DNA from 3 places in the Laceyella tengchongensis genome. Region 1 is predicted to be linked to each of the others. Evidence: a T-box and tRNA genes for the amino acid it is inferred to sense, from the RefSeq annotation. Region 1 holds a T-box; the other regions hold tRNA genes.

Region 1 (9,896 bases):
TTCATTGTTTGAAAAATTTTAACTAGTTGAGTAGAATTGAAGCCAAGATGAAGTATTACCTACACAAAGGTTAACACTTTTCGTCGCAGTTAACAATCAGAAAGTTCACTCTCAGACGTCTTGTAATTTTAAATTATATAGGAAAAGGAGTGTTTTTGATGTTAAAACTTCAACTTGAGGGACGGGTAAATCAAGTTCAGCCATTTTTAATGGATTTGGATCGTCGCCCAGACCTTGTTGTAAAAAAACACGAAAATTTCATTGCAGGGCTTCAGCCAGAAGACAAAATCTCCGTGACCTGCTACGTTGACCGGAGTCCTAATCCAAAGCGGCGAATGAGGATTGCTCAACTCCTTTGCCGGGATGGGGTTGAAATTCGGATTCCTCTACTAGATGTCATGGAGGTAGATATGGCCAATGGAACCCGGCTGATAGCAGGGAGATCGTATGACATCTTTGCAGACAATAAAAAAAGAGCCATTTAAATGGCCCGCACAGAAAAAGTTAGATTATCTCCATTATAGCATAAACGGAATTGCCAGAAAGGGGTTCCAGATTAATGGAGGAAGCAGAAATCCGATTTTGGCACGATGAGTCAAGTGATCAGATACATGTGATCCATATTCCAAGCAGTAAGACAAAGAAAATTAAAGGCAGGAAAAAGGTGGATTACTTTTTGCAGGTATATCAAGTTACACGGGACGATTGTAAGAGGGTAAGACGAGGGGATGATCGATTGGGATTATTTAAAAGAAAGTGGTTAGGTAAGTGAAGAGGTAACGGAAAGCGGGATAACACAATGATTGGATACTTCGGGGTGGGGGCCGAGTATCCAATCTCTCTCTGGAGGGAAATAAATGCAATATTGGTCGTTTGTATTATTTATCGTGGGTGTAGGTTGCGTAACATGGCGAAATTGGTTTGTCTACAAAAATGGGAACAGTGATTTTGTAAATGAATTAGACAGCAAGATTTGGCCCTTTGAATTAATTCGATTGGTAGCCTTCTTTGTGAGCCTATTCGCATTCGATTTGTACGAAACGATTGGCAACGATATGGTGGATCTGCTGTGGATCGATATCGCGATGATTGGCTGGATTATTGGCGCGGTGGTGTTTCATTACAAAGTAAGAAAAGCAGTAAGAAGGTTTAAAATTTAACGGTGAAGGTTATGGTTAAACAAACAGATGACGAGTGGTTTCTAGAGATGATGCAACTATTTCACGATATAAGAAAAGCAACATTTGAATGTCCACAGTGTGGAAATGAACAGTCATTTGAGGATTTTATTCATCTAGGGCTTGATCCGCTACATGCTTATCGAGATTGTATTGGAATTTATCTTAACGAACTTGGATGTCAGTTTACTGTTGATAAAAATACTGACTTTAATCAAGTCAAACTCATTATTCTCCCAGATGGAAGAGAACTGAAGGTTTTCCATTTATTTGATCGATAAGTTCTCTCTCATCAAGAAAGGGTGAAGTATTGTGGAAGAAAAATTCTTGTACGATTCCTTCAGTTCTGAGCAACAGAACTTTCTGCAAGAAGTTTTAGCATTGGGAATTCGATTTATGAGTGGTGAAGCACGAGATCACAAAGTGCTTAATTATCTGACCAACGAAGAGTGTATCGAACTCGTTTCCTCAGAGCTCCCTAGAAAGGGAAAAAGCCTTACAGATCTTTTTTCACATCTGCAAATGATCAGTAAGTATTCCATTGCTCAAAATGACCCCAAATACCTTGCCTTTCCAGATACAGGGAATAGTGTAGCTTCCATTGCAGCTGATATCCTAGTTAGCTTCTTAAATCAAAATCTCATTGCAGTTGACCGAAGTGCACCTATTGCTAGTTTTATCGAAACTCAGTTGATTCTTTGGTTGCGTCAATTAGTCGGATATCCTACGTGTGAGTTGAAAGATCTACCTAACCTCTCGAACGTTGGGGGGATGTGGACATCCGGTGGAAATATGTCTAATCACATAGCCATTTTGGCTGCTCTTCATCACAAGTTTCCGGGCCTTAAGAAGAAGGGATTATCCTCATTGGCTAAACGTCCAGCGATTGTTTTAGCTAAAGGTGTTGAACACTTCTCCTTTAAAGGAGCGGCAGAAGTACTGGGATTGGGTTCTGATGGTTTATTGTGGGTTGAATCAAACAGCGATTACACCACAAATCCAGATGCTGTACGCTTTGAACTTGATCATCTGCCAGAAGACGTAGAACCGTTCATGGTTGTTGCAGTAGCAGGGAACTGCCGTACAACCAGTATTGATAGTATTTCATCCCTGCGAAAAATATGTGATGAATATGGACTTTGGTTGCATGTTGATGCTTGTCATGGTGGTAGCTTATTATTTTCCGATACATTACGAAGCAAGGTGGCTGGCATAGAAGAAAGTGACTCGGTCTCTTTAGATCCTCATAAAGGGATGTTTGTGACATATGCCAGTAGTTATGTTCTCTTTCGCCAGCCAGAAATTTTAACGGTGTTTTCCCGATATCCAGATAAGGTAAGAGAGTCTGGTTGTTTTGATTTGGGTTTAATTACACCGTTTTACGGATCAAGAGGGTTTGCATCATTGAAACTCTGGTTACTCATCCAACATTTTGGACTTGAGGGCCTCAAAAAAGCGGTGGAATTTAGGGAAGTTACGTATCGACAAGTTATCGAAGTTCTTTCTAAAACAAACTATTTCTTGTTCCTTCATCAACCTATGTTCTATCGTTCGGCTTTTGTTTTTTATCCGCAAGTTGTTCGAAAGTATGTCGAAGAAAATCAATTAAAAGGTAGGAAAGAGTTAAAAACTCTTGTAAAGAAGTATACCCAAAGGTTTAGTGAAGAGTTGTATCGAAGAGGTAATGTCATCTTTGACCTATACTCTTTGCAAGACTTGGGGAATAAGATTGGTTTTGGCATCGCTGACAAGTATCCCGTTATGGGTGTGAGTGTAGGGCATCCTTTTCTATCAGAAAAAAACCTCAAAGAAGTCGAAGCGGAGATTCGTCAGGTTGGAATGGTTTTTGAGGAACAGATGCTGAAAGAAATAATGATGTTGACGAATGGAGATTATTCGGCTGAAAACGAAAGCGCTACCAAAATTAGTGGTCCGGCAGGGTGGTGAGTTGATATGTCTGCACTAAGAAAGCAAAATCAATTTTGGCGGTCAGTAGGAGTACAGGAAACTCAAATTTCCCCAGTTGATGCTGATTCACTGGAGGAAGCAGTAAAACAAGTATCTCTCTCAAATTCCCCCTTGTATGCATTTCGTAGAAGCCGTGACCTTATTGATCTTAAAGGAAACTTCCGTCATCTCACTTACCAAGATACAGATTATATAGTGAAACTGGCTACTCTTAAAAAAGCTGAGATGGAAGTTAATCATGCAATTGAAGCAGCAAAGCGTCTTTCTGGAACAACTCTTTTTGAAGTGGTTGTTCCACTGGTTATTCCACTGTCAGATCAAAAGTGTGCATTAGTTATGAAAGATATGGGCGTTACACTATCCGAAGATTATGAGGGCTCAGTAGGTATTTTCCCGATTGATTTATGGGTTCAACTCCTTTCTCTCTTGTTAGAGAAAGGAGTTGAGTTCCAAGGTTTTTTACCCAGAAACCTGATATGGAAAAAGGATGAGGGACGACTTTGTTTACTTGATTGGGAGGATGTTTTCTTTCATGATGTGGATCGGGCTTGGTCTATTACCGATATGACTGTATTCAAATGGCATTTAGCATGGTCTCAAATGTACGGAATAGATGTTAAAACATTTTTGAGAAATGAATTTTCATCATATCTGACCAATAAAAAGATTGCTCCGCTTGATTCATTTGAAAAAATGTATCAATGGATTATTGGTAATTCCAAGAATGATCGAAAGATCAGGGAAGAATGTACAAATGCGACCTATATAAGTGAAGAGTATCATCCAGACTATGTTAATCAATTACTATATGCTTCAGAAATCGGACACTTAATGGATGATTTATTCCCAAAATCCCTTTCCGTTTTTTATACCTTCGCAACGGCTGAAATTGCACAACAAATAGGGAGAGGTAACTATCCGAAATTTATCTCTGCCATGACAAATGTTCTTCGGTGTTCTATTCACAATACATACACACCAGAATCAATATCAATCTCGTTACAACCAGTTAGAAAAATGATGCTTACCACATTGATCGCTTGTTTGTCTAACATCGAAGTTGATAGCTTTATAAGATTGAGCCAAGCAACTAACTTAACTGAATGCAGACCTATTCTCAATAAACTTCTCCCCTACTCATATCAACAAGATAAGGGAGACCATATTTTAAATATGACTAAAAAATTATTCTGGTCTCAATATTATGCAACAGGCGATCATTTAATAGGTTTGAGGAAGATTGTAAACGAGGCAATAAACATATTGAAATAAAGGGGGAGGGAAATGGCCATCCAAGACTTATTATTACTCACAGGTCGGTTAACTGAAGTACATGGAGACAGTATAGAGGCTTTACTTGCAACCTTTTCTGAAAGAGATTTAATGGCTTTTACCGAACTTGTTATCGTTCATCGTGTAGTTCCTCAAGTCATTAAGAAATTAAATAGGCAGTTTTCGTTAGAATTAGCCAATATTAATGCTAAGAAAATAAAAGAGGCACTGTTGCCCCACTGGACTGACGTACAACGATGGATACGTATTCATGACCAAGCTATGGAGGAGTTAATCGACATTCATAAGGTGTTTCATCCATTGGTCATAAAAGGGGGATATTTACAATCTTTATATGAAGTTGACTCTCCACGTATGATTTCCGATTTAGACTTGGTTATCGATCACCAGCAAATCTGGGACTATCTTGGATCTCTTCAAAGGAAGGGTTATCATCTCAAAAAGGCTCGGCTAGGTCGATATGCGATATATCGTGATAACCCCAATTATCCTAAGTTTGTTGGTGTGTGCCCAATGTGGAAAGAATCAGAAGACGACATTGTAGAGATCGACATACATGTTGGTGCATTTCCAAGCTGTGGGGAGGGTTTGATCCTTTTCAAGGATACTGATCTTCACATAAAAAGATCAGTTTATTATCCTACAGCCGAAAAAAGTATTCTAATTTTACTGGCTCATATAGTTCGCCACGGCTTTTGCCGATTACGAGATATCAATGATTTTTACCTTTTATGGAACAAGCCAGGGCTAGACAAGCAAATGGTAGAAGATGCGACAAAGGATGAATATCTTTATTCTGTACTTCAACATATCCGGCAATTAACTGGCCAGGTTTATAGTGAATTTCCTCTATATAAAAAAATAACGGAAGACCCAATGTTGTTTGCCGTTCAAAATGAAAAAGATCGAGTGAGAGATCGGATTATGCAATTCAGGTATTTATCCCAACTTTATAGTTCCTATTTTGGTGAAAAAATAGGATTACTTAAAGCTGTAAAAACGATTCCTTACCTTGAACGAACCAATCGCCCCTATCCGATTTGGGAACATAGAAAGACCAATGGAATGGATGACGAGAGAATGGTGTTTGTTCCTCTATATTGGTATCAAGGTGACATTCGAGACGATGTAATTCAGATTTTAGATAGTGATCAGATAGAGGTGTATCCTGAGTTCCAAGCTGTAGTTGTGTCACCTGGGAAAGAGCAGGAGTTGATCATTGTTCCGAATTTTATATTAACGTCTACAAGTTATCGACCTAATTACTCACTACTACCTAAACAAGATGATCAGGTAAAAGCGCTGTTTAATCAATTTGGGGTTGGGGAGTATGGCATTGTTCCTACTTATAATGAATAGGAGAACAGCCAAAATAGGCTGTTCTCCTTCTACATTGATCTTGGTGCTTTAATTCCTAATACACGTAAACATTCTTCAATTACGGTTGCGACGGAATAGACCAAGTTCAGACGGGCATCTCGATTTTCTGAATCAAGTATGCGCACTTTTGCATAGAAGCCATTAAAGAAACGAGCTAGATCCAATGCATAGCGAGCAATTTTAGATGGATCATAATCTTCCCAAGCCTGTTTGATGATCTCACCAAAACGGGAGAGGTGAGAGATAATAGGCCACGCTTCATCTTCGTTGATTGAATGACCAGTTTGAGGGAGAAAGTTTCCCGCTTTACGCATTAATGAGTGGCAACGAGCGTGAGTATATTGCAAGTATGGCCCTGTTTCTCCATCAAAGTTAAGCATTTGCTCGAAGGAAAAATCAACATCGTTGGTTCGGAAGTTCTTCAAGTCCTGGAAGATAACCGCGCCTATGCCAACCTGTTGAGCAACCTCATGTTTATTTTCTAGTGTTGGATTTTTTTCGTTTATTATTTGATATGCGAGATCTACGGCTTCATTTAGAACTTCTTCCAACAAAATGACTCGCCCTTTTCGGGTGGACATTTTCTTTCCATTTTGAAGCATCATGCCAAATGGAATATGGACCATGTCTTTTTCCCAGTCGAATCCAGCTTTGTTAAGAACCAGCTTAATTTGTTTAAAATGCAATGTTTGTTCGTTCCCTACGACATATAAAGATTGGGCAAAGTCGAAATTTCGTTTGCGAAATAATGCTGTTGCAAGGTCGCGGGTTGCATAAATAGTGGCTCCGTCAGATTTTTGTATAAGACATGGAGGAAGCTCATACTCATCTAACTTAACAACAAGAGCGCCTTCACTCTCTTCGAGCAATCCTTTTTCAGATAGCATTTTTATAACTTCGTCCATTTTGTCGTTATAGAAGGCTTCTCCATGAAGGTAATCAAATGAAACATCCAGCAGGTTATAAATACGGAAAAACTCTTTTAAGGACTCTTCACGGAACCAGTTCCACAATTCGCGAGTTTGCGGATCTCCATCTTCTAACTTTTTAAAGTAAAGACGACCTTCATCGTTTAATTCAGGATGCTTTTCGGCTTCCTCATGAAATTTGACATATAGACGTAATAGTTCGGTAATCGGTTGTTGTTTTACCTTGTTTTCGTCGCCCCATTTTAAATAAGCAACAATCAACTTTCCAAATTGAGTGCCCCAGTCCCCTAAGTGATTAATCCGAATAGGAGTATAACCATTTTTTGCAGCAAGGTTTGCGATTGCATTACCGATTACTGTTGAACGTAGATGCCCCATTGAGAAAGGCTTTGCAATGTTTGGGCCAGAAAGGTCAATTGTAACATAACGGTTACCGCCTTCAGCGTTTGAACCGTAGTTTCCTTTTTGAGAAATAATTCGATCCAGTACTTCTAGGCTTATTTGTGTTTTATCCAAGAAAACATTGACGTAAGGCCCAACAGCATTAACCTTTGAAAAAAGAGGATGACTGATCGTAGAGGCTAACTGTTGTGCAATATCTTGTGGAGATCGCTTAAGGATTTTTGCCCAAGTGAAACAAGGGATAGCATAGTCTCCAAAATCGGGGTTTTTTGGTTTTTCAACAACCAGTGTAATTTGGTTAGTTAGCTGATCATCTAAAGCCTCTCCAAGTGCTTGAACTACCATCTCTTTAATATCCATTGAAAGCCCTCCTTGTTATATAAATAAAAAAACTCATCTCCTGTAAAGGAGACGAGTTTTTCCCGTGGTGCCACTCCAGTTGCATTATAAAAATGCCACTTTACTATGATAACGGGAGTGAATCCCGGTTACGTTTACTGTGGTTCAACGCAACATCTCATGAGCGCGCTTCAAAAAGGGGCGTTTACTAGGCTCACAGCAACCCTAGCTCGCTGAAAAACAAATCCCTTTTTTACTTTCTCAGTCATCGGTTGTCCTGTATCAAATTTTATTAGCATCTTATCAGATGTAATCAAAAATGTAAAGGAGTGGTTTATGTGAAAATTTTAAATAACGTATTTGAGTGCGATGAATTAGAATACATAAAGGAAAAAATTATTTCTACGTTCAATCCAGTTGGGATTGGTTTAAATGGTTCTATGGCAAGAGGAGATTTCCACTGTCAATCTGACGTTGATCTGGAAGTGTTTACCCAATTTCCAAAGGACATACTCCGTTATGAAAAGGAGGTTTCTTATGAAATTAAGGGTTGGAATAAGCCAATTATACAATCCCCTCAATGGATGTGGGATCTGCATTCAAGGCGTTTGACTTTTGCTGTGAAAGGAGAGAGGAGAAGGTTTGATATTACTATCACTAAACCTCAATACCCGGTTATTGGCTCTAATTATGATGAAATTACTAAAGACAAGCTGGAGATACATATTGGGGGAACCTATGAGATGATTCATATGATCTATGGTGAACATCCATTGGCGAAAGAGATTCAGCCAAAATTCTTCCCTTATTATAATGAGTCACTCCGTAGGGAGCGGTTGAATATTATTTCAGCTGGATTAAAGAAGGAGATTGCCAAACTGGAGCAAAAAATTCAAAAGAGAGATCCTAATATATTCATCGCGATTCATAAAATACGAAAAGTATTTTTTCAATGGTTATTTATACACCATCAAATTTATCCGTGGTCGTATGAAAAAAGGTTGGACTTTCAACTAAGGGAAAGGCTTAAGATTTCTGATTCCGAGATCGAAATCATTTTATTACTTGGGGATCGTAATTTATTCCTATCCGCTGAATTTCTGTCTAAATATATGAGATCACGATTATCATGAGCTGGGGAAATTAAAGGGCGAGTTTTTGTGCCAAAGCATTCGAGAATGAAAGGATGATATGTATGCAGAGAATTGATGTAAAAGAAAAAGCAAGAACCAGAGAGCTGCGAGTTCTCCAACAATGGCAAAAAGAAGATACCTTCTAAAAATCCATTGCCAATCGTGAAGGCAAGCCACCATTCGTTTTCTATGAAGGGCCTCCAACAGCAAATGGCATGCCCCATATTGGTCACGTGCTTGGTCGGGTAATTAAAGATTTCATCTGTCGTTACAAAACGATGACTGGCTACAAGGTAATTCGAAAAGCTGGATGGGATACCCATGGGTTACCTGTGGAGCTTGGTGTTGAAAAACAACTCGGTATTTCTGGAAAACAAGAAATTGAGAAATATGGTGTTGAAGAATTCGTCCAAAAGTGTAAGGATAGTGTTTTTGCGTATGAGAAGGAATGGCGGAAACTAACTGAAGCGATTGGTTATTGGACGAACATGGATGATCCGTATATTACATTAAAAAATAGTTATATCGAGAGTGTTTGGAATATCCTATCCACCATTCACAAAAAAGGATTGCTCTATAAAGGACATCGTGTGAGCCCATACTGTCCTTGTTGTCAAACTACGCTTAGCTCTCATGAGGTTGCACAAGGCTATGAGGATGTAAAAGACTTGAGTGCAACCGTAAAATTCCGCAGTAAGGATTCGGATGATACTTTTCTTGCATGGACAACCACTCCATGGACTCTACCAGCTAATGCGGCTCTTGCGGTAAATAAGGAGTTGGAGTATTCCAGAGTAAAGCAAGATGGTGAAACATACATTGTTGCAAGCAACTTAGTGGAGAAAGTAATGAAGGGAGAATATGAGGTTCTCTCCACCCACAAAGGTGCTGAGTTTGTTGGCGCTCGGTATGAAGCACCATTCTCATTTGTAACACCTGAACACGGTCATTTAGTGATTGAAGCTGATTTTGTCAGTGATACAAGTGGTACAGGGATAGTGCATATGGCTCCTGCACATGGTGAAGATGACTATCGGGTAGCAAGACAGAGTGGAATTAGCATGATTCAAGTTGTGAATAGATCTGGTTGTTACACTGATGAAGTTGAGCCGTTCGCAGGTCGTTTTGTAAAGGATTGTGATGTGGATATTGTTAAAAACTTGTCTCAACGGGGTCTCCTTTTCCACAAAGAAAAGTATGAGCATAGCTATCCGTTTTGTTGGCGTTGTAAATCTCCGCTTCTCTATTATGCAATGGAAAGCTGGTTCATTAAT
Region 2 (9,896 bases), on a different contig from region 1:
GGAGAATCCCCACAGGCACTTTTTACCGCTGGTTGGTAGAAGTCAAGATTTTGTCAACCAATCCATATTCGAGCGCTTCTTGCGCGCTCATGAAGTTGTCACGGTCTGTGTCGCGCTCGATTTTCTCCAATGGTTGGCCTGTGAATTCGGCCAGTTGGCGGTTGAGATTGTCACGCATGCGGATGATGCGTTTGGCGCGAATTTCAATATCCGAAGCCTGTCCTTCTGCTCCGCCGAGCGGTTGATGGATCATTACTTCGCTGTTGGGCAGTGCGAACCGCTTGCCTTTGGCACCGGCAGCTAACAAGAAAGCGCCCATGGAAGCTGCCATACCGACGCAGATGGTGGAAACGTCAGGTTGGATGAGCTGCATGGTATCATAAATGGCCATCCCAGCTGTAATCGAACCACCCGGCGAATTGATGTACAGGGAAATATCTTTTTCCGGGTCTTCGGCAGCCAAAAACAGCAATTGAGCCACAATCAGGTTAGCCACTTCATCGGTCACAGGGCTACCGAGGAGGATGATCCGGTCTTTGAGCAAGCGGGAGTAAATATCATATGAACGTTCACCACGATTGGATTGCTCTACTACAATAGGGACTAGGTTCATTTGTTGTTGGGTGACTGTTTTAGCAGAACAGCCCCCTTCCCCCTTTCTTTCGCAAATTGGTGTGTAACCTTATCATACTCTATTGGTCAAAAAAGGTCAAATGAGAGAGGGCCAGATTTTACATGGCGCCATCTCTGGTAGAGGAGTGGGTTACACACGCATAAAAAAAGCGGATTGTCTCCCAGCAGGGAAAGCATCCGCTCTTTCAATAATGAATCTTTGAGTGTATTTTTTATGGAGATCATTGGATGATTAAGGCAAAAATAACGAGATAAAATACCATTCTATCGACACGCCGATCGGGATGAGCAATAATAAGGCCGCACAGGCCAAACCAAATTTTTTCATCCAACTTGCCATTGATGATTCTCTCCTGATGATATAATTTTTGTTGGATACATTGAGATATTCTATCACATTGGTTACAAATTATATTTGAACACCATTATTCGATTGTGCGGACGATTTGTGAAAGCGGCCTCATCCGAAATGTGGCGTGTTCTTCTCGTTATCTCTCCTTGGTGCGAGTAAAAGGGAAAAAGTCTGTAACCCATTTGCAATGGTGCGGCAGATGGCTTACAGGCTTTCTCATTTGTAGACCTGGCTTACGAAGCGCTGGGTTCGTTCTTCTTGGGGCGCGTCAAATATCTGTTCTGGTGTGCCTTGTTCAATGATGCGCCCTTCGTCAACGCTCAATTCTATGAAGTGAAGAGGAATATAGAAGCCTGCACAGAGATTTTTTTGTCCAAGACTCCTTGACATACCTATTCAACGATGAGGACCGTGCTTTGGTTTGGAGGAAAGGCAGCCACTTCATAGCTTTCCGTGCCGAACTAGATGATGAAAAATAAAAAGCGCCATATAGGCGCTATAAGAGTTAGTAGTCTGTTCTCACATATAGATCATTGATAAACTCTGTAAATGTAGGTCTTACATATCTTACCAAATCCAGATTTAATTCCGCTCCATTAAAAAGCTCTGATATTGCTTCATCAGATGAAAACCAGATGATAATAGGATGTTCTTTTTTTTGACCATAATAAAAACAATAGGGATTTAATGCAGAATCAAATCCAAACGGGACAAGAAGATTAGTTTCCTTGAGTTCTTCATCGTCTTCAAACCAAGCTTCCACTTCTTCCGGAATTTCATCTAAATCATAAAACTCATCAAAATGATAAGGCTCATCATCAATAAGAATATGAGCATTTCTATTCTCGATAGCGTTATATTGTTGAAACCAGTCAATATAGTCTTGCGGCAAACGCACACCAAGAATCTTCTCTACCTCGGCAAAATTTTCAGCAGAGAGTTTTTCTCTTCGTTCCACCCAATTAACCATGTAATCCATTCCTTTCTCTAAAAATGCTAATTTACACTTTGAGCTCCCCAAACTTTGTGTCCACCTGTATGTTTGAAGGCATTGTTTAAATCAAAAGGTATAAGAATCATTTTTCCTGTTTCTTGATGATGATGCCATGTAAGTTTATTCTTTTTATCACGTACTGGCCCTATGGAACCTAATTCTTTATCGATAGAATCAATTTGTCCGTCTGTAAATCCTTCAGACCTTAATTGATCTTTCCATTTATCTCCATACTTATTTATATATCTTTCTTTTAATAAAATGGTCGCAAACTTAGTTTGTGATCCACTTGAACCAACAATGGCGTCAGCCGGAAGTTGGATTGTTATAGGTTTCCCATCTTTGTCTTTCTTTGCATGAGGTTCAAATTTTGGAAAACCTTCGCTATCATACTCAACAGTATAAGTATTTCCTTCTTTGGTTGTCTTGGTTTTGGTTTCATTTGGGTATGAAAAGCTTAACTTAAAGTCCCTTCCATCGCTGGTGCGCATTCTTCTAACTCCATTGCTATCTGTATATATTTCATAACTAAAGTTTTGAACTCCTGCTCTAAGATCAGACGGCTTTTTAGGATGGTTAGTTTGAAACTCCCTTGAATCATTGTCATCATCTTTATCTTTCTTCGGATTTGGCATTGCACAGTGGCAACTATCTGGAACAAGCGTATCTTTTGCTATCCGTCCTACTTTGACCAGTTTGACAGGTGTCGGCAGGCTTTCGACCATGTTCCATAGCCGATTTGGAAGAGGAATAGACTTACCATTCTTGTCCTTCCCATTCCATGCTTCCATGAACATGTCTTTATCGAAGATCAACGTAAAGGGATCCTCAATAATTTCGTTGACACTGGCCTTTAAGTTATTCCATGAATCTTTTGCATAGCCTAAAGGATCAGAAGTTAATTTGTCCCATGCCGCCTTATAGTCTTCCAACCCAAACACTTCAGAAAAGTAGGCGCCAGGTTCATTAATGGCACGCTTGATATCATCGTTAACGATTTGATCTTTCTGTTGATCTAACCAATTGAGGCCTTGATCAATCTTATCTCCCGCCCAATTGATGCCATCCATCGTTTTCTTCTTCAACTGATCAAGAAAGCTTGGCTCTTTCTTAGCAGGCGGATTCATTGGCTGTACATCAGAAAAACTTGGTGGTTTGGTCTGATTTCCCATGCTGATTTGTGGGAGTGTTGGTAGAGGAGGTTTTTCAATATCATGGCTACCTTGGGGTACCATTTAGTACCTCTTCCACTTCCTCTTGTAAAGATTGCTGGATATCGGGACTATTGATAGCTACCAGTAACAACCCTGCAAAGAGTGCGCCTACCGCAATGATAATGATGTACTCAACGGTGGAAGCTCCACGCTTTGACCAAAACCTCTGTTTCACTCGTTCCCTCCACAGTTTCATCTTCCCTTCCCCTCTTTAATTCAATGCCAACGCCACAAGGATCAGAAGCGAGATTAAGACAACCGGAATGAGAACGATCGAAGCAAACCCTTTCCAAGAACCAATCTCATGAATTTCTCCAATGATTTTGGGATAGACAACAAAGTAATAAATACTCATAACGAAGCTGGCTGTAAGGCAAAGAAAGAACAGTAAGGCTAGGAACATAGAGGAATCAATGTCAGGTGTGATAGATGTGAAGTTCTCCTCTCTAAAGATAAGCAACATGGGAATGAACAAGGCCAACTTGGTTGTATATGCTACGGTTGCCCATGCACTGGCTTCGCGTGTCTCCCTGAATGAGGCGACACCCCCAAATAAACGGGCCATCCCATATGTACAGAGACTTCCAAGAAACCATGCGATGACTCCCATGATCGGACCAATTACGATGGATAAGATGATAATCGCTGGGGTAGAGGTGGTATTCCCTGCATCACGATTCATGGCTTGTTCGAGACAAAGTGTAATCCCAAAGAGTGAGATTAAAACAAATAAACAGTTCGTTGATGTTTCATCCATGGCACGTCGTATCGTGGACTTCGGCTGCTTAATAAGCGGAACCCAATATTCTCGTAAAATATCTAACATATGCATCACCTTTTTCTATTTAATAACAACCCCAATAATGTCATCTTTCTTTATGGCTCCAAATTGTCGACTATCATAGCTAATGGAACGGTTATCACCAAGGACATAAAAATGTTCAGCCGGCACAATCACAGGTTCCTGATTATCACTTCTATTCATACTTGCAAGATAAGGCTCTACCAACATATGCCCATTGATATAGAGTTGGCCATCCTTTATTTCTACGGACTCATTTCCGAATGCAACCACTCGCTTTGTATGAACTTGTTCGATGCCTGGTACCCTAAAGATGATCATATCCCCTCTTTTTATGGTTTCAGGATTCTTTTTAACAAGATATACTTCCCCTTCCATTAAGGCAGGTTCCATACTTTTGCCTACTCCTTGATAAAAGCCATAGAGAGAGTTCCAAATGATGAAAAACAAAAAAAGAAGGCCTACAAGGCTCCATATCCCCTTTCGGGTCTTAAACCAAGCCACATAACTCCTCCTCTCTGATAAGGATTCTATTAAATTTTGGATTCGGTACATCTAGATTATAATGAATTGATAGAACCTCATCTATATGTCAATATAACTTTTCTGGAAAAACAAAAGCGACCTTCCATTTGTCCAATCCTTTGATGGAAATCATCCTTGTGTCCCCCTTTCCTCCACCTGAAGGCGCCGCTCTAGTTGCCGTAGCAGACCAGTGAACAGCAGGATGAGTGCTAAATAATACAAGCCATTAATAAAGTACGTCTCAAATTGCTTGAAATTGTCGGCAGCGGCTCCCAGACCGGCTGACCATAGTTCGGTGCCGCCGATATAAGCAACGAGTGAAGAGTCCTTCAAGCCGATGATAAACTGATTGCCTAAGGGAGGGATGGATCGTCGGAAAGCTTGGGGCAAAATAATGCGGCGCATGGCCAGCGGGTAACTCATGCCGAGAGAGCGGGCCGCTTCCATTTGGCCGCTGTCAACAGCTTGGATGGCACCGCGAAAAATCTCAGCGATGTAGGCGCCAGCGTGAATGGCCAACGCGAAGACCCCTGCGGTAAACGAGTCCAAGACAATGAACTCGGCCAACCCGAAGTAGATGGCAAAAATCTGAACGATGAGGGGAGTGCCGCGAATTACGGTGATGTACAATTGGGCGAGGCCGTTTAATAACTTGTTGCTTGATATTTTGCAAAAAGCGAACACAAGGCCGATTGCCGTTCCGACCAGCAACGACCAAAATGTGAGCAATACCGTTTGCCAAGCAGCCTTGCTGAAGCCGATGAAGGTGGTTTGGAAAATCTCCAACAAAGTCATGGTTTAGAAATAGCCTCCTTTCTGGCATTAGATGACAAAATATTCCGATTAAAATACTTGCGGCTGATTTTTTCATATGTTCCATCTGCAATGATTTGAGCTAGTGCTTGGTTCAGCCTTTGTCGCAAGCGTTCGTCTCCAGAGTGCACGGCAATGGCCATGTTGTCTAACGTCAGAGGCTCTCCAACCGTTTGAATAGGGAATTTCATTTGCTTCAAAGCGTACAGCCCCACCGCTTGATCGGTGATGACGGCATCGATGCGTCCCGTTGGCAAGTCTTGCAAAGCCGTGATGTCACTGGTGTATTCCACAATCGATGAGGAGTGAGTCAACGCAACATCTTTGAAGGTACTCGCTTTCACTACGCCGATGGTCTTGTTTTTCAGATCTTTGATTGACGTGAGGGTGCGATTCCCTTTTTTCACGAAGACCTGCGCTCCTGACCGGTAATAAGGGTCTGTGAAGTCCACCGCTTGGTCGCGCTTTTTTGTGATCGCCATGCTACCTAGAATCGCATCGTATTTGCGTGCTTCCAGCCCGGCGATGATGGTTTCCCAAGGCGTGGTGACGGGGCGTGGTTTCAAACCCATTTCTTTGGCCAACGCATAACCGATCTCCACGTCAAACCCACTGATTTTCCCGTTATGCTGAAAGTCCCTGTAACTGAACGGTTTGTACAAGCCGCTCATCGCAAAGGAGAAGGTTCCCTTTTCCAGCGTTAATTGATCAGCTGGCTTGGCAGGAGAACAGCCGATGGGAATAAAACAGAAACACATCAGAAAAAAATAGATGAAACAGTTGCGAAACATAAAACCCTCCTTTACTTCGATGATTAAGCAACCAGGAGCTAGGTTTCCCGGTTTGAAAACAGTTACCCTTTGACAGCGCTGATGAAACGGAAGATTTCTGCGCGGGCAATGAAAAAGCCGACTGACCCTGTTTGTGGTGTCAGTCGGCATGGTTGCTCTGTACGGGATGTTAATACGAGATTGCGCGATAGGCATTGACACGCCCATGTGTCCAGTCAGTGCCTGTGCCGGGCACTTTATCGGCAGTGTTTTCAATTGCAGCACGGATTTGGGCGTTTGTCCGGCCTTGGCCAGCTAACAACCCGGCAATACCTGATACGTGGGGGGCGGCCATCGAGGTGCCGCTGTCGTATGCGTACCCTCCTCCAGTTACGGTTGAGTAGATATTGCCTCCAGGTGCGGCTACATCCACCCAAGGGCCGTAATTGGAAAACCAAGAACGCTGATCGTCCGAGTCAGTGGAGGCGACAGCCAGTGCCCGACTGTAATAAGCCGGATAGCTGGGTTGATCGGTGCTTTCATTGCCGGCGGCGGCCACGACGATCGCCCCTTTGTTCCAAGCGTAATCTACTGCGTTTTTGATGGTGAGGCTACTCTCCGGCCCGCCTAGGCTTACGTTGATCACTTGAGCCCCCTGGTCGGCAGCGTACTTGATTCCGTCAGCAATGTCGGCGGCAGTCCCTTCTCCTTGCTCATTTAACACGCGTACGGGAAGCAGCTTGGCGTTGGGAGATAGGCCAGCGATTCCGATTCCGTTGTTGGATGTCGCGGCGATGATGCCGGCGCAGTGGGTGCCATGCCCGTTGAGATCCTGTTGGGTACTATCGTCATCTACAAAATCCCAGCCCCTTAGCACCTTGCCCCGCAAATCAGGATGATTGGTTTGGATGCCCGTATCGACAACCGCGATTTTTACGGTTTTGCCAACCGGGGCCGTTTGCCAAGCCAAGTGAGCCTGCACGCGCTTGGGTCCCCATTGTTTGTTCCAGAAGAAAGGGTCATTGGGCGTGATAGAGAACCGGGTTTGCCATGAGCGGGTATGCCGTGCGGAAGGTAGGACGCTGGCGCGGTAGACATAGTTGAGCTCCGCATAGGCAACATCGGGATGTTGCTTGTATTTCCGTAACAATGTAGCCAACGAATTGCGTTTCACCTTCACCACTTGGTGGCCAAGAGTAGAAGTTTCTTCCATCTCCGAACGGATCTCGGCGTGGAGGGCGGCCATTTTTTTCTTGGAGGTGTGTGGTTTGAATTTTACAATGATTTCTTCCGGCGCTTTGTCGGGAGTGGCCGTTGGCGCCGCGCTAGCAACCGTGGACCACGGCGCCACCGTCAGTGCGACGGTTAGGGCAACAAAGCCTAAAATGGGTTTCATATGTACCTCCCGTGGGTGGTTTGTTATATTTAACAGGAAAATCAGTGTTCATCAGCTTGAACGAGATCATTATATATTAAAAATAGATATATGATATGTAAGGAAACATGGCAATAAAACGAAAAAACCGCCCCTCACAAGAGGAACGGTTTCTAGTGTGGTGCGCCTACCAGGATTCGAACCTGGGCACCTGGTTCCGGAGACCAGTGCTCTATCCCCTGAGCTATAGGCGCAAGTCAATATAGCAATCCGACAAAAAAGATTATAGCATGTTCAATATCCGTGTGCAAGTAAAAAGTGAAAAATATGCGATTCTCAAGTGGGAAAGTTGTTGGAAAAAAAAGAATCCAAAGCTGGCACAGGGATTGTGATAAAATGAAATTAATAAGAACTGACATGGAGGTTCACACTTGCCCTGATCTTACACGGCAGCGGAGGTGGGAGGGGAGAATGGCTTTACAAATGGGTTTTAGCTTGGTGCAAGAGCAACGGATGAAATTGGTGATGACACCGGAATTGCGCCAAGTTATTCAGCTGTTGCAATATTCCGCGGCGGATTTGCAAACGTATTTGGAAGAACAGTTTGCAGAGAATCCGGTTCTGGAACTGGAGGATGTCGCATTTGCCGAATTGGAGAAGTGGCTGAAGCGTCTGACGGAGCATCCAGAGCCCAGGCGTAAGGGTTACAGCCGAGAAGAACGGGCAGATGCGAGGGATTATGCGCGGGCCCAAACCGGAACGCTTGCCGATGAGCTGATTATGCAGTTGCGAGAGATGCGTCTTCCCAGGCAAGAACGGAGCATTTGCGAATACATGATATACAGTTTGGACGAAAGAGGCTATCTCGATCTGGAGCTAGTAGAGATATGTAAGCGCTTTCAGATAAATGAGAAATTGGCGGAGAAATGTTTATCCATCATTCAGGGAATGGACCCGATCGGTGTGGGGGCTAGAAATTTGGGAGAGTGCCTCGAAATTCAACTTCGCCACCGTGACACGCCTAATGAACTAGCGATTCGCATTGCTCGAAGCCATTTAGAAGACGTGGCGGACGGCAAATGGCGCAAAATCGCCCAAGCTTTGGGGGTGGATGTGCCTACCGTGCAGGCGGCGGTGGATGAAATCAAATCCTGCCACCCGCGCCCGGGGGCAGCATACGCATCGGAACCACCGCGATATGTGGCTCCTGATGTGGTGGTGGAGAAAGTGGATGGCGAGTATGTGGTGCTACTTGAAGAGGGGGAGGCTCCCCGCTTGACCATCAACGCCGCCTATCAGTGGTTGATCAAACAACGGGAACGGTTGGATGAAGATGTGGCCCAATACCTGAAAAATTGGGTGCAGTCGGCCATGTGGTTGATCAAAGGGATTGAACAGCGCCGGGACACCATCATTCGGGTCGCGGAAGCCATCGTGTCAAAACAAAAGGCCTTTTTGGATCACGGGGTGGATTATCTACGGCCGCTGACGTTAAAGCAGATTGCTGAAGATGTTGGGTTACATGAATCGACGGTCAGCCGGGCGACCCAACATAAATATATTCAGACCCCTCGGGGGTTGTATCCTTTTCGCTTCTTCTTCCCGTCAGGCCTTTCTACGCATTCAGGTGAAGGCATGTCACAAAAAACGGTACAGAAAAAGATTAAGATCTTGGTAGAAGGGGAAGACAAGAAACAACCGCTGTCCGACCAGAAAATAGCCGATTTGTTGAAAATGGAAGGAATCCGCATCTCCAGAAGGACCATCGCCAAATATCGCGAAGAGCTGGGGATTGCCTCTTCAACGGGACGTAAGCGTTTTCTGTGAATTTTCAATAAAACGGGCCGACGAACTTGTCAAAGAAACTTTATTTAGGCTAAAATGAAAGTGATCCCGATACGGGGATTTTTTTTGAACGGATCGGGACACTTTTGTCTTATGCGGGACATAATGTGTCCTATGATGGGGGATCCGATGGAAAAGATCTTGAACTTACAAAAGCAATTATTGCCTGATCTGTTACAAACCATGCAGAAAAGATATGACATCTTGCGTCATATCCAGTTGATGCAACCGGTAGGACGGAGAAGCCTGACGTTCGAGTTGCAAACGACTGAGCGGGTGTTGCGGGCGGAAGTGGATTTCCTGCGGGCGCAGGGATTGGTGGCGGTCGGTTCTGCCGGGATGGAGTTGACCCAAGAAGGCATCGATCTTTTGTCCGAGATGGAACCGCTGATGAAAGAGTTGTTTGGTTTGAACCAGTTGGAAGCAGAGTTAAAAGCGTTCCTGGGTGTGAAACATGTGGTGATTGTGCCAGGGGACGCGGATGCCTCTGATTGGGTGAAAAAGGAGATGGGCAGAGCGGGCGCCCGATACTTGAAACAACAGGCTGCGCCGGAGCAGATCGTCGCCGTGTCG
Region 3 (9,896 bases), on a different contig from region 1:
TCATCAGCTCGGCAGAAGAAACTGCGGTTGAACTCAGCACCATTTTGCAACATCAGGGGTTGTTGACCATGATGAAAGCGCCGCGCCATCGTTTCTTCACCACCGGAGAAGCTGAACCGTTTGCCCAGATCGCCGAAGATTGGTTTGGCTACCCGATTGAGGTGGAGCAGATCGCGTTGAGTGAGTCAGATGCGGCTGGCCTGAAAACGCAAACCTGGTGATTTTTCAGCTCGACGCCTGCTACCCGCACAAATATTTACGAAAAGAGAGTGCTAAAATCCCTCCAAGGCCGTATACATGTTACTACCATGACTTGTCCTGGAGGGATATGAAATGCCAAATTCACTGATAAAAAGGTCGTTCGCATGGCTGATTCTGCCGTTGATGCTCACCGGCTGTACTTGGGGGGGCAAACCCGCCTCCCAAGCGATCGATCCTCCGCCGACCAACGCCAAGCTGGATGCTGAACCGGTCGTCGTCAAGCGGGCTGAGGTGAAAAAAGGGCGGGGGACCGAGCTTTATTTCTTGACGGATGCTGGCTATGTCGTGCCCTATACAGTGGAGGTGCCGGCTGGCAAGGAAGTGGCTAAAGCGGCGATACGCCTGATGGTGAAGGGCGAAGCTGGTGAACAAATGCTACCTGCGGGGTTTGAGCCGATATTGCCGAAAAACACCAAGATCAAGGCCTTAAACATTGAAGATGGCACGGCGACAGTCGATTTTTCGAAAGAATTTCTCAATTATCCCGCCGACCTGGAAGAAAAGGTATTGAGTGCGGTCACTTGGACGTTGACCGGTTTCCCAAAAGTGAAAGAAGTCAACATCTGGGTGGAGGGAAAACCGCTGGCTGAAATGCCGAAGAAGAAAACGCCCGCTCTCCATCTGACCCGTAACCGCGGCATCAACCTGGAAAGGGCTGAAGGGATCGACATCTCGAACAGCATGCCTGTGACACTTTATTTCTTGGGGCAAACACCAGACAATCAGGTGTATTATGTCCCCGTCACGCGGATGGTTAAACGGACGGAAAATGTGGCCCAGGCAACCCTTTCCGAATTGATCAAGGGTCCAAGACAACAATCCTCCCTCTCCAGCGCCATTGATCAAACATTGCAAGTGAATAAGGTGAGTGTCAACAAGAACATGGTTGTCGCTGATGTGGGTGAACAGTTGTTGCAATACAGCGCGGATCATCGCGCCTCCAAAGACGCCGTCGGTTCGTTGGTTCTGTCCCTGACGGAGAACACAGGATTAAAGCAAGTGAAGTTGACTGTCAATGGCAAGCAAAATGTGAGCGTCTCCGGGATCGCAGGGGATTTGACCAAGCCAGTCATGCGGCCGGAAAAAATCAATCCGCAATCGTTGTAGAAAAAACATAGGAACCAGAGGGATTTACACAGGAATGATCACAACGTCATTCCTTTTTTGTTTTCACATTCGGAAATTGAACACCGGGTATGCTATACTTAAGGGACTTCACACAGGAGGGGACATCATTGAGAGTAGATGGACGTGCACTTGATGAGCTAAGAAAAGTAGAGATGGAGCGTCACTACATCAAACACGCGGAAGGCTCTGTCTACATATCTGTTGGGGATACGCGCGTACTGTGCACTGCTACAGTTGAAGATCGCGTGCCCCCGTTTTTGCGCAACTCCGGCAAGGGTTGGATCACCGCTGAATATTCTATGTTGCCCCGCGCGACCCAAACCCGGACGATCCGTGAGGCCAGTAAAGGAAAACTGGGTGGCCGCACCATGGAAATCCAACGCTTGATCGGCCGGGCATTGCGCTCCGTAGTCGATTTGAACGCGTTGGGTGAACGGACGCTGTGGATCGATTGCGATGTCATTCAAGCGGATGGCGGAACCAGAACAGCCTCGATCACAGGCGCGTTCATGGCCATGGTTGATGCATTGGTTCCCCTTGTTAAAAACGGCACACTCCCTGTGTTACCGATCAAGGATTTCTTGGCGGCCACCAGTGTGGGAATCATCGATGGGCAGCCATGCCTTGATCTTTGTTATGAAGAAGATTCCAGCGCGATTGTCGACATGAACATTGTTATGACTGGTGAGGGCAAATATGTGGAAGTGCAAGGAACGGGAGAGGAAGCCCCATTTTCGCCCGAGGAGTTGAATCAACTTTTGGCATTGGCGAAAAAAGGGACAGATGAATTGATTGCGTTGCAAAGCGAGCTGTTGGGAGAAGACGCGCAGTTGATCGGGGCTCAGAAAACAAGCAAATCCTAGCGGTTTGATTGTTTCTCAAGAGGTTTGCAAACCGCGGTGGGGCCAATTGGCATAGGTAAGAGAAGGAAAGTTAGACACATTGCGATTGGTTCCACCATGGTGGTGCGGCGAAATGCCGCTTCCGGCCATGAATTCGGCAAGGATGAGTCCATGAACACGGGGCATGGGCTTTTTCTTGATAAAAAATAATGAAGAAAGGGTGGCGCCGAGTGAAAAAGCGTTGGCCGTTTCCCTATATCATCATAGCAACCAAAAACAAAGGCAAGTTGAAACAATTTGCCGACCTTTTTCAAGAGCAACTCCATCTCAGGGTAAAAGGATTAGATGAGTTTCCGCAATTACCGGAAATCGTGGAAGATCGGGACACTTTTGAGGGAAACGCCCTCAAAAAAGCGGAAACCATTGCCGCTGCCCTGCAGGCGCCTGTCATTTCCGATGATTCTGGGTTGGTTGTCCCCGCTTTGCATGGTGCGCCTGGTATTTACTCTGCCCGATATGCTGGTGAAGGTGCGACAGATGAAGCCAACAACGAGAAATTGCTGGCGGAGATGAGCGAGGTACCTGATGAGCAACGGCAGGGCAAGTATGTTTGCGCCATGGCGCTGGCTGTTCCGGGAGAGGAGAGCCAAGTGGTACGCGGGGAGTGTCACGGCGTCATCACCCGTCAACCTCGCGGGCAGGAGGGGTTTGGCTATGATCCGCTGTTTTATGTTCCGGAAGAAGGGAAGACGATGGCTGAGCTGCCTAAGGAACGCAAATACCAGATCAGCCACCGCGCCGAAGCGACGGGGAAATTGATCCAGCTATTGAAGGCTCAATATGATTTTGACGGAGGGAAAGAGGAGTGAGCTCGATGAGAGTGCTAATCTTAAGCGATTCTCACGGCGAAGCGAAGCTGTTAAGCGAAATCGTCAAGCGGGTCAAAGCCGATCATGTGATTCACTGCGGGGATTTCTGCACGGATGAAGCGGAGTTGCCCAAAGTGCCGCTCACAGTGGTGCGTGGGAATTGCGATTGGGCGCAGGTTCCCCAAGAACAAATCTGGGAAGGCGAAGGGGTGCGTTTTTTCATCACCCACGGCCATAAATATCAAGTGAAAACGACGCCATTGCCCATGCGCTACCGGACGGAAGAAGTGGGAGCGCAGATTGGCTGTTTTGGTCATTCCCATTTTCCATTTTGCGAAAAAGTGGGAGATGTGTTGCTGATCAATCCGGGAAGCATTTCTTACCCTCGAGGGTTTCCGCATGCCACCTACGCCGTGTTGGAGAAAACCGACAAAAAGCTGGCAGTGACCTATTTTAAAACGAACGGGACGTTGATTACCGCACGCGGCTATGAGGAATCTTGGGCATAAACGAAGCAGAGCCGGGCTTTGTATGAACCATGGCCTGGCTTTGCGCATAAATTGGAATGGAAAAAAATTTAGCAGAAAAAAGTCTTGACGAAGAGCTCCTAGATGAGTTAATATAATTTTGTCGCTGATGCGATATCATTGATGTTTAATATGTCCCAGTAGCTCAGCTGGATAGAGCAGCGGCCTTCTAAGCCGTCGGTCGGGAGTTCGAATCTTCCCTGGGACGCCAAATCATTTTACCAAATACACTTACCTTAGCCGTGTGATGCACGTTGCGAAGGTAAGTGTATTTTTTATGTCGAGAAAAGATGGCGAAAGTCAGATGGAATGAGGTCATGAATAGGTAGTGATGATCGTAAGCATATGGACGGGCTCATTTCACAAGAGAATATGAATAATTCAACTGTGTACGAAATCAGGCGAAAATCTGATATAAGGCATCCGAAATCGCTTATAATGATAATATGCAGAAATTTAAAAACAATATCCGCGCTACCAGATTTACCTAACCTCAATAGAGAGGGGGTAAACGGTATGGCTAAAACGTGCCCACGTTGCGGTATAGGCGAATTGAACAAAAAGAAAGGCTACATTTACTGTGATACCTGTATCTATGAAGAATATGACGGAGAAGATGATGAAGATGATGCTTAGTTACCCCGCTATAGCGGGGGTTCTTTTTTCTCACAGGAATAGGAAGGTTAATTGAGGAATAGATAATTGCAGTATACAAGGGAAAGGAAGCGGAATATTGAGAACAGTAAAAGCATTTCTTAAAGGGTACAAGCCAGCATTTTTAGAAATCCCAGGTACTGAGTTTACGACAAAAAAATTAGATTTACTGTTGGTCAATTATCCTTATGTCGATGAAACAGTACGATGTACTGAACGGAAACCGGTTCTATCTATTTTTTCAAGATGAAGTAATCCTTGAACAATTCCAAGAAAAAATCAACAGCATTTCATTTACAAAAGAAGAAATAGATCGCGTGTTAGGTACGATTCTAGGTTTTCCTCCTAAAGCAATTAACTTTTATGTCCAGATGTGGAAAGAAAAAATCAGAGGAAATCTAAAAGGTTTTGAACAAATGCAGAACAGGAAAATAGGCATCATTTACTGTGGGTGTTGTTTTGTGTCTGATGTAACCGATTTTCAAGAAAATGTACTTTGGTTGTTGGAAAAGTACCCGTATGAAGAAGCGAAGCTTGACGGCATGTTCATTCGTATAGGCGATGAACGGATACAGGTTCCAATCGGCGACATACGTCAAATCAGGGACTTTCACGAATACATAATGCATCATGTCGGTGTTGTGCCAGCGTAAATCAATATCAAACAATTGATAAGCTGCCTAAAGTGGCGGTTTTTTTTGTCTGTAAATAAACATAAGCCATTTTCCGGTCAACCGAGTGGGAAAATGGCTTCACGGTCACAGAAATTTGTTTTATTGGCGATCCGGCTCGTCATCGTTGTCTTCTCTTGGCAGGCGCACTAAGGTGGAAATGTCATACCTCATAAATTTCCTCCTCACTTTGTAAATTCAATTTTTGCTGAAGATTGAGAAGTTTTTTGATCGTAACTTTCCATTCGGTTTCTGCCTTCATACTATCAAAGCACTTGGCCATCTGCAATAATGCGGTGTACTGACGCTTTGGCAGGTTTGCCTGAAGCGCGGCTTGCTCAGCCTCCTGGTAGCAGGGAATCGCTTCCGCAAATTTGTGTTGCGCCGCGTAGATGTTGCCGGCGACAATCAATGCTTTGGACAATTGGTTTCGGGTGGCACGCCGGGCGATCTGAAGCGCGCGGTCGATGTGCTGTTCCGCTTTGGGCCAATTTTTTTCATGGGAATAAATGATGGATAGATAGATCAAGGCGTCTATATGGCTACGGGGGTGATTGCGCTCGTAATCATAATTGAGCACCATTTGGAAGCAGTTTTCAGCTTTGTCGCATTGTTTTTGAAGCAGATAAACACTGCCCAAAATGTTCATGATATCAAGATAGCGGTTTTGGATTTTATTGCAGATGCCGATGTTGATACCTTCTTTGCAGATCTCGATGGCTTCACTGTATTTTTCCATTCTGCGCAACAGGATGGCCCGATATTTGTATATGTTGAGCAAAGTATATAAACTGCTTCTGATGTGAAATCGCTTGGCCCACAACTCATCGACGATTTGTTTGGCTGCCTCGAAACGGGTCATGTTCAGGAGATAGAGCGCTTTGTTACATAGCATGGGGTGTTTCACATCCCGCCCGCCGTTGCGCTCCGAATAGGCGTCCAGCCCCTTTTCTACGTAATGGAGGGCTTTGCTCATGTTGTTTTGAACATAATGGCAGATGCTTAGTTCGTTGTAACAGATGGAGACGATGTTGTCTCTGGAGCACAATTTGTATTGGTTGTTTAAGCGGATTGCCAGTTTGTAATACTTCTCGGCTTTGGTGTATGCCTTTTTCGCGTGGAAACACCGCCCTTCCAAGTATGTGTAAAAAGGGGCGAGGGGGTGGTAGCGTTCGATAGCAATGCTTTTGAGCAATTGCTCGGCATGTTCTACCAGTTTGTTGTTGTCCAGCATGGCTTCGATCAACTGGAGCTGAAATGAGAGTTCTTCCATACGTTCCAGCTCTTTTTTGACCAAATTTTTCAGTGTCGCTTCATTAAGTCCCAGTTTGGTGAGGTATTTGGTTACGGTTTTCACATCCACATTCCCCACGCCGCGCTCGATGTTGGAAATGGTGCCGTACGACATGGTGGCGTCGGCGATGTCCTCTTGACGATAGCCGCTTTCTTTTCTTACTTTGCGCATGACGTAACGAACAACATGCGGGTCAAGTCCATATACCATGCGTTTTCCCTCGCTTTGTTGGTAATAGGTCGGCGCGCCGCTGTGAAAGGAGGCCGAGAGCGAGCGAGAGAGTATCCATTTAACGGAATTGGCTTAAATCAATGCGAGGGTGGTGCGAAGAAGGCGACCTTTCGTGCGGGTGCCATTAAAAAAAAGAAATGATTTAAAGGGATGATATTAAATTAAATTTGTATTGTAGGAATATATTAAATTATATTACAATTTATATAGATAAACCATTCATTTATAAAAAGAATGGTTAGAGCTGAAATCGAGGGAGGTGAAGGGGGATGCTATCGATTACGGTGAAAGGGAATGCACATAAAGTAAATCATTTCCTTTATGAGTTAAGCCAACTGATGGAATTAAAACTGATTCCAGAGGAAGTGGAAGTGACAGATGCGGAGGAGAGAGAGGTAACCTGCGATGTGCAGCATCAGCCGGCAAGCAAATTGAGTGTTGTCCGTTTGCAAGATTGCTCCGGTTGTGAGATTGCGATTCCAATGCTCGATCTGGTGTGCGCGGAGTTGGAGGATGGCAAGTATGTGTTGACCGGCCGCTGTTATGATCTATTCTCTTAACAATGGGTGTGAGGGAATGCTTTGCGAAACGATGAGATTGTACTTGTCCCGTATATATTGCCAGGACTGCGACCGTTTTGTCACGCGGCATCATTGCCAGACGGTCATGCCGAGAATGGGGCAAGTTCATCAGTGTCCCCACTGTCACGATCAAAAGAAACGCGTGATCCGCTATTGGCGTACCCAGATGATCGATGATGTGGAAGAGATGGGACGGATGTTGAGCTGCACGCCATTTAACCATGCTGAGGTGCAGCAAATTGAGGTGGGGACCATAACGGTGAGTCGCTATGAACGCAGGGAATAAAAAAAGAGCCAACGAAACGGCTCTGGAACTATGCGATGTTAAATTGCCCTTATTATAACATGATTTGGATGGAAATGGATTGCGCGTGGGCGAAGACGGCATCCAAAACGGTCTTTGGAGGATGGAGTGGAATCAGATAGATCGATGAAGACGGTGACGGTCAGCCTTGGTTTGTGCAGAGTGTCACATGAAAGGGGAGCAAGCGGAGCGAAGCACGTGGAATCATTTTCACGCTTGCAGGACGAATGTGAGCAGACGCCTTCGTTTTCGGTGAAACGGAGGCGTTTCTACGTTCCTGTATCGTGTGTCCGCATGACGATTGGATTGACTCCTAGTCAAGATGATAATGCAGATCATTCTGATTACTGATATGATAGGGATAACCAACCAACGTCGCATGTTGACCGGGAAGGAGGACTGGACGGATGATCCGGCATTTGAATAAAATGCACTTGCAAGAGAAATGCGCTGTGGATATCACGGACTGGACCCGACGGATCGAGCAGGTGATTGAAAAGCTGGAGTGGTCGTTAAAGTACATCGAGGCGAACAAACAGAAGGCAATGAAGGCGTTGCAGGGTGCGGTGGAATTAGAGCATACGCTACAAAATTCGGGGATTGAGGTACCGAGTTTCCACTTGGGCACGGTCATCAAAGAAATTATCGGCAATTTTCTGGCGATTACCGATGTGGATGACGCATATCGGGAGTTGATCGGGCTGAAAGATGAAGTGGCCAAGCACATCGAGCGGAAACGATACAAGGAAATCATCCCAGAAGAGGAATTGGCCGCGCTAGAATCGCTTCACATGGATCTGAACAGTTATGGAAAACGGCTGAAAAAGGTATGGAGCAGCGAAGAGGTGAGCGGGATCGTCTACATTGTGGATGATGTCTTGGAGTTTTTGAAAGAGATGATCACGGAGGACATCGTCCATGTCAACCTTGCGTTGAAGCGATCTTGACCGCCCGCTACCGTTTTTCCAGCGGGACTGGGTTGTGGCGTGGCATGGTATATCTTGGTTCATCCTTTACATCCCGACGCTCCTGAAGTAACATAAAGAAAGTTGGCAAGAAGGCTACATAACAACTTGTTCCTCCCCCTTTGCCCAAGGGGTTACGCCTGTTGACGTTGTTTTCTTGCAAAGCGGGCGCGCTGTGATATAATGAAAGGGTTATTGTGGCTTTATTGACTACTTTGAAATCGGACTGATGTCAATCATTCATAGATTGCAGGAGGGTACAGTTAATGAAGGCAAGTTGGGAAAAAACAGAAACAAACAAAGGCGTACTTACAGTAGAAGCCGATGCACAAAAAGTGGCAGAAGCATTGGATCAAGCATTTAAAAAAGTCGTAAAACAAGTAAACATCCCAGGATTCCGCAAAGGGAAAGTTCCACGTCCCATCTTTGAAAAGCGTTTCGGTGTAGAGGCCCTTTACCAAGACGCGTTGGATATTCTGCTGCCGGAAGCTTATGAAGCCGCGGTAAACGAAACCGGCATCGAGCCAGTGGATCGTCCAGAGATCGACATCGAGCAATTGGAAAAGGGAATGCCTCTGATCTTCAAAGCGACGGTGACGGTGAAGCCAGAAGTAACTCTGGGTGAATACAAAGGGCTGGAAGTAGAAGGCAAAGATTTCTCCGTCAAACCGGAAGATGTGGATGCCGAATTGGAGAGAATGCGCAAGCAACAAGGCCAACTGGAAGCGATTGAAGACGGCGTAGTTGAAAATGGCGACCGTGTTATCATCGACTTCGAAGGATTTGTTGATGGTAAAGCCTTTGAAGGGGGCAAAGCCGAGCAATACACCTTGGAAGTAGGTTCTGGCACATTCATCCCTGGATTTGAAGACCAATTGGTTGGCATGAAAGTCGGCGAAGAGAAAGACGTTAACGTCACTTTCCCAGAAGAGTACCATGCGGAAGAGTTGAAAGGGAAACCAGCCACCTTCAAAGTGAAATTGCATGAAATCAAGCGCCTCAACCTGCCGGAGCTGGATGATGAATTCGCGCAGGATGTGAGCGAATTTGACACATTGGCTGAGCTGAAAGCCGACATCGAGAAAAACCTGAACGAAAGAGCGGCAAAAGAGAAAGAAAACTATATCCGTAACGAATTGGTAGAACTGGCTTCGGAAAAAGCCGAAGTGGAAATTCCGGAAGTCATGATCGAAAATGAAGCCGAAAACATGTTGCACCAATTTGAACAACGCCTGATGCAACAAGGGCTTAACTTGGATCTGTATGCCCAATTCACGGGTCAGGATAAAGACGCTCTAAAAGCGCAATTCAAAGATGATGCAGGCAAACGCGTACGTGCCAACTTGGTGCTGGAAGCGATTGCTAAAGCGGAGAACATCGAAGTAACTGAAGCAGACATCGAACAGGAAATCCAAGAAATGGCTAAAGAGATGAGCCGCGAGGCGGATGAAGTTCGCCGCATCTTGGAGGCGCAAAACGCGCTGGAGTCCGTCAAAGAACAACTTCGCGTTAAGAAAACGATTGATCTACTTGTATCCCAAAGTAAAAATAAGGCATAATGGTGATAGG

The links. A T-box is a leader RNA that pairs with one kind of tRNA and senses whether it is charged. The one in region 1 lies ahead of argS (arginine--tRNA ligase), so its partner is inferred to be a tRNA-Arg.
Region 2: it encodes a tRNA-Arg, which carries the amino acid that the T-box ahead of argS (arginine--tRNA ligase) is inferred to sense. The anticodon was not compared.
Region 3: it encodes a tRNA-Arg, which carries the amino acid that the T-box ahead of argS (arginine--tRNA ligase) is inferred to sense. The anticodon was not compared.

The regions. Positions count from the first base shown of each region.
Region 1 is NZ_FXTU01000004.1:63,049-72,944, forward strand. Features, by position in the region: gene QQZ12_RS09765 (hypothetical protein) at 159-485, shown strand; gene QQZ12_RS09770 (hypothetical protein) at 858-1,160, shown strand; gene QQZ12_RS09775 (VVA0879 family protein) at 1,172-1,459, shown strand; gene QQZ12_RS09780 (pyridoxal phosphate-dependent decarboxylase family protein) at 1,491-3,125, shown strand; gene QQZ12_RS09785 (hypothetical protein) at 3,132-4,418, shown strand; gene QQZ12_RS09790 (nucleotidyltransferase family protein) at 4,431-5,798, shown strand; gene argS (arginine--tRNA ligase) at 5,828-7,510, opposite strand; T-box leader at 7,555-7,767, opposite strand; gene QQZ12_RS09800 (nucleotidyltransferase domain-containing protein) at 7,828-8,622, shown strand; partial or broken gene ileS (isoleucine--tRNA ligase) at 8,685-9,896, shown strand, end outside.
Region 2 is NZ_FXTU01000008.1:52,901-62,796, forward strand. Features, by position in the region: gene clpP (ATP-dependent Clp endopeptidase proteolytic subunit ClpP) at 23-670, opposite strand; partial or broken gene QQZ12_RS14400 (amino acid ABC transporter ATP-binding protein) at 1,202-1,297, opposite strand; gene QQZ12_RS14405 (SMI1/KNR4 family protein) at 1,491-1,955, opposite strand; gene QQZ12_RS14410 (HNH endonuclease) at 1,982-3,214, opposite strand; gene QQZ12_RS14415 (DUF4244 domain-containing protein) at 3,198-3,389, opposite strand; gene QQZ12_RS14420 (YIP1 family protein) at 3,405-4,019, opposite strand; gene lepB (signal peptidase I) at 4,035-4,499, opposite strand; gene QQZ12_RS14430 (amino acid ABC transporter permease) at 4,650-5,309, opposite strand; gene QQZ12_RS14435 (ABC transporter substrate-binding protein) at 5,312-6,124, opposite strand; gene QQZ12_RS14440 (S8 family peptidase) at 6,294-7,499, opposite strand; tRNA gene QQZ12_RS14445 (tRNA-Arg) at 7,658-7,732, opposite strand; gene rpoN (RNA polymerase factor sigma-54) at 7,950-9,305, shown strand; gene QQZ12_RS14455 (sugar-binding transcriptional regulator) at 9,453-9,896, shown strand, end outside.
Region 3 is NZ_FXTU01000001.1:700,957-710,852, forward strand. Features, by position in the region: gene racE (glutamate racemase) at 1-221, shown strand, start outside; gene QQZ12_RS03405 (GerMN domain-containing protein) at 334-1,368, shown strand; gene rph (ribonuclease PH) at 1,497-2,252, shown strand; gene QQZ12_RS03415 (XTP/dITP diphosphatase) at 2,462-3,100, shown strand; gene QQZ12_RS03420 (metallophosphoesterase family protein) at 3,106-3,609, shown strand; tRNA gene QQZ12_RS03425 (tRNA-Arg) at 3,762-3,838, shown strand; gene QQZ12_RS03430 (hypothetical protein) at 4,470-4,934, shown strand; gene QQZ12_RS03435 (helix-turn-helix domain-containing protein) at 5,116-6,456, opposite strand; gene QQZ12_RS03440 (hypothetical protein) at 6,747-7,037, shown strand; gene QQZ12_RS03445 (hypothetical protein) at 7,054-7,344, shown strand; gene QQZ12_RS03450 (hypothetical protein) at 7,770-8,309, shown strand; gene tig (trigger factor) at 8,594-9,886, shown strand.